DNA from 2 places in the Polycladomyces zharkentensis genome. Region 1 is predicted to be linked to the other one. Evidence: riboswitches for the same ligand, from Rfam matches in the RefSeq annotation. Region 1 holds a riboswitch; the other holds the start of a gene.
The links. A riboswitch is a leader RNA that binds a small molecule or an ion and turns the genes downstream of it on or off. The one in region 1 is predicted to bind cyclic di-AMP.
Positions count from the first base shown of each region.

Region 2: it holds a riboswitch for cyclic di-AMP, as region 1 does, so the genes downstream of both, sleB (spore cortex-lytic enzyme) here and ectA (diaminobutyrate acetyltransferase) in region 1, are expected to answer to the same signal.

Region 1 covers NZ_JAFHAP010000011.1:63,631-65,831, forward strand. Annotated here, with positions in the region: gene ehuA (ectoine/hydroxyectoine ABC transporter ATP-binding protein EhuA) at 1-611, shown strand, start outside; cyclic di-AMP (ydaO/yuaA leader) riboswitch at 791-933, shown strand; gene ectA (diaminobutyrate acetyltransferase) at 1,164-1,679, shown strand; gene ectB (diaminobutyrate--2-oxoglutarate transaminase) at 1,693-2,201, shown strand, end outside.
Region 2 covers NZ_JAFHAP010000005.1:63,818-66,018, reverse strand. Annotated here, with positions in the region: gene JQC72_RS04820 (FMN-dependent NADH-azoreductase) at 1-168, opposite strand, end outside; gene sleB (spore cortex-lytic enzyme) at 368-1,096, opposite strand; cyclic di-AMP (ydaO/yuaA leader) riboswitch at 1,100-1,248, opposite strand; gene JQC72_RS04810 (superoxide dismutase) at 1,383-2,000, opposite strand.

The sequences.
Region 1 (2,201 bases):
ACGGTGAGTTGCTCTGGCACAAAAAAAAGGGCGGGAAGCTTGTTCCGGCTGATGAAAAACATTTGCATCAAGTGCGCGGCAAAATCGGAATGGTGTTTCAGCAGTTTAATCTGTTTCCGCACATGAACATTTTGCGAAATGTGACGGAGGCACCGATCAAGGTATTGGGATTGTCCAAGGAAGAAGCGATCGAGCAGGCCAAAACCATGTTGGATAAAGTAGGGTTGCTGGATAAGATCGACGCATATCCGTCACAATTATCCGGCGGTCAGCAGCAGCGGGTGGCGATTGCGCGTGCGTTGGTCATGCAACCCAAGATCATGTTGTTTGATGAGGTGACGTCTGCGTTGGACCCTGAGCTTGTCGGGGAGGTTCTCGGGGTTATCAAGGAGATTGCAGCGGAGGGCAAGATGGCGATGTTGATCATTACACATGAAATGGGTTTTGCCCGGGAAGTGGCGGATCGGGTTGTTTTCTTTGATGAAGGACGAATTATGGAAGAAGGACCGCCGGAAAAGATTTTTGGTGACAGTCCGAAGAGTCCACGTTTACGTAAGTTTTTGGGCAGTTTTTGTCAGCAGACGATAGAGTCGATGTCCAATTGGAGATGAATGGCAGTGGAACGAAGCGAGAAAGGGAGAATAGATCAATTCATCCGATCTGAACATAGGAGAAAGAGTATACGAGGGGATCAACGGAATTTATAGAGGATGAATCATTATGGTAAATATGGTATTATAAGACAAAGTAAAAATATTAACAATTGATTGTAGGAAACAGTTTATATTGACAATTAAAGACGCCTTATTTCATTTCGATGGAAACGGGGGAACCAAGCGATTGGGGTGAATTCCGGATTGACACCGGAATAGATGTGAAGCATTTCTCATCCATCTTGCCCGCCAGCCTTGTCGGCTGAAGCAGTGAGATCCAAGGGATTTGCCAATTTTGCGCCGGACTGACTTTTCCTGTGCACGAGAAGGCGGATCTGAGTCTTTGACCGCGTACGGATTGCACAAGCACGGACCGGTACAGACTTTTTCCTTGGAATGATGGTTCCTGGGAGAAAGTTTGCACCGGTCTTGTACTTTTTTAATCGGCGATGACGCGCTGTGCGGGACATTTTGGCATGGCGTTGAGCCGTCGGTACCGGGGAGGAGGTGATGAATCTGGAAACCGGGTTGATGAACAAAGTGGCGCTTCGCCAACCACAGGTAGCGGATGGAATCGGGATCTGGAGCCTGGTTCGGGACACCGGAGTGTTGGACGTCAATTCCCCTTACAGTTACCTGATGCTGTGCAAGTTCTTTTCGGATACTTGTGTGGTTGCCGAACAGGAGGGACAAATCGTCGGTTTTTTGTCCGCTTTTCGACCACCGGCAGACCAGCAAACCCTGTTTGTGTGGCAGGTGGCCGTGGCCGAGTCTCAACGGGGCAACGGGTTGGGAAAGGCGCTTCTGAAAGCGTTGATCCGTCGGGACGCTTGCAAAAATGTCCGTTATCTTGAAGCAACCGTTTCTCCGTCGAATCTTGCATCCCAGGCTTTATTCCGGGGATTGGCACGGGATTTTGCAACGTGCTGTGAAGTTTCGGAGTGTTTTCCCGCCCATCTGTTCCCGGGGGGAACTCATGAATCGGAAATGACGTTTCGGATCGGACCGTTTCGGTATCAAACTTAACTGGGGGGATTTGGTGAAAGTTGCGGAGGAATTACATTCACCGTTGAAGGTTTTTGAAGCTTTGGAATCGGAGGTCCGCAGTTACTGCCGGAGTTTTCCGACTGTCTTTGCAAAAGCGAGCGGCTATCAGCTGTGGGATCGGGACGGCCGGGAATATGTCGACTTTTTTGCCGGTGCCGGCGCGTTAAACTACGGCCACAACAATCAACGAATCAAGGCCAAGCTGATCGACTATTTGATGGAAGATGGCATTACGCACAGCCTTGATATGGCGACAGAAGCAAAAGAAAAGCTGCTGGAACGGTTCCATGAGGTCATTTTAAAGCCGCGAAATCTTCACTATAAAGTGATGTTTCCGGGACCGACAGGCACCAATTCGGTGGAAAGTGCGCTGAAGCTGGCCCGCAAAGTAACCGGGCGGGACACAATCATGAGTTTCACCAACGCGTTTCACGGCATGACAATCGGTTCGCTGTCGATTACCGGGAACGAATCCAAGCGAAAAGGCGCGGGCATTCCATT
Region 2 (2,201 bases), on a different contig from region 1:
CACATCTTCGTCCAAGAAAGGGATGTCCAGTTTATACACATCCAACTCGACGATTGTATCTTCGGGATTGGCCTCCCGGTAGGCATTCAAAAATGCCCGTCCCACCTGCAAGCTGAACGACTGCTCCTCCGGTTTGGGGTTGGCAGTGATGTACAAAACGGTCGCCATGTGGGTTTCCTTCCTTTCGTTTGTGGAATAGTGATGACGGAATATGAACTAACTTTAGTTACGTTGATATTATGCATTTATATACTTACTTTTGTCAAGCGGAAAATGATGAAAAAACCTCCTCTCATAATATTTCCGTACAGCCTCGTTTTTACTCACGAAAAAAAGCCCGTCCCCCAAGGGAACGGGCTTTTCCTCGTCACTTCGTGAAAATATGCTTTCCGATTTTTTTGATTTGCGGGCGAGACCAGATCCAATCAGAAGTTGCGGTGTCCGGGTTGAAATAGTACAATGCACCGTTTGTCGGGTCCCATCCCCGGATCGCATCCATCGTAGCGCGATAGGCTGTACTGTTGGGATTCAACCAGAACTGCCCGTCCTGTACCGCCGTAAACGCACCGTCTTGGAAAATCACACCGCTTACTGTTTTCGGAAACTCCGGTGAATCAATCCGGTTCAAAATCACGGCAGCGACAGCCACTTGCCCTTTGTAAGGTTCACCTCGCGCTTCACTGTATACAGCTCGTGCAATCAATGAAATGTCTTTTTTCGAAAAGCGAGAATTTACAGAATGACGAGGCTGTTTGTGGACCTTTTTGGATACCGTCTTTTTGGACACGGTATGCCGCTTCAACGATCCCCACGTTTGGGGACCGGCAATGCCATCGATCCGCAATTTATGCTGAATCTGGTACTTGATAACCGCTTTTTCCGTGTTCAAACCGTATATGCCGTCCAGTTTGTCACGGTACAGCCCCAGCTGTTGCAAGCGATATTGCAAGTCCCAGACATCTCCGTTTTTACTGCCGTATTGGATCATCGTCGGTGCAGCCGCTTCCGCCTTACCGCTTCCAAACGGTACCGCGGCTACGATCACTGCAACCACTGCACCCGTGAGCACCCACGCCCACTTTTTCAAAGCAGACACTGTTTCTCCTCCTTTCAAGCCTCCGAGGTTAGCTGACGGGTTCGGGAAAGGAGTTGATCCCGGCCGCCGAAACGGCGGCTTCACCCCAACATGGATTGCGTCCCCCGTACCCCGCGCCGAACACCGACGCGAAGATTCGGCTGTATTGATACACGTTGTCCATTATAAGTTGGATATGGATACCTTTCAATAGAAAATGATTAGAATGTAAGGTATGTATTTCCTTGGAAATTCCACGACAAAAAAAGCGCGGCGGAAGATTCCACCGCGCTTTTGTCGATTCTTCTTATCCGCGTGCCGCTTGGTACCGTTTGGCGACTTCATCCCAGTTGACCACGTTCCAGAACGCTTTGATGTATTCCGGACGCTTGTTTTGGTATTTGAGATAGTAGGCGTGCTCCCACACGTCCAGACCCAAAATCGGCGTGTCTCCATCCATCAGCGGGCTGTCTTGGTTCGGTGTGCTCGTCACAGCCAAAGAACCGTCTTTTTTCACGATCAGCCAAGCCCAACCGCTACCGAAACGGGTGGTTGCCGCTTTGGTGAATTCTTCTTTGAACTTATCGAAGCTGCCAAAGGTTTGGTTGATGGCATTCGCCAACTCCCCGCTCGGTTCGCCGCCACCGTTCGGACTCATGATTTGCCAGAACAGGCTGTGGTTCGCATGACCGCCCCCGTTGTTTCGCACAGCGGTACGAATGCTTTCCGGCACCTGATCGATGTTACGCAAAAGGTCTTCGATCGATTTTTCCGCCAAGGCGGCATGACCTTCCAACGCCGCATTCAAGTTGTTGACATACGTGGCGTGATGCCGGCCATGGTGAATTTCCATCGTTTGCGCATCGATGTACGGCTCCAACGCATCATGGGCATAAGGGAGTGCAGGCAGTTCGTGCTTGGCCATGATTCACCCTCCAATTATGTAGGATTTGGTCCTTTTTCATCTTCGAAAAAGGACGGGCACTTACATCCTTCCCGATTCTATTATGCAAAAAACGTGGAATGATAGTCAACTTAGATGTATGAAAAGTTTTCGTTTGAAATCCCACCAAGTTGTTGATAAAGTCCGCGAACTACGATTTCTCGAGATGGCACACATCATTTG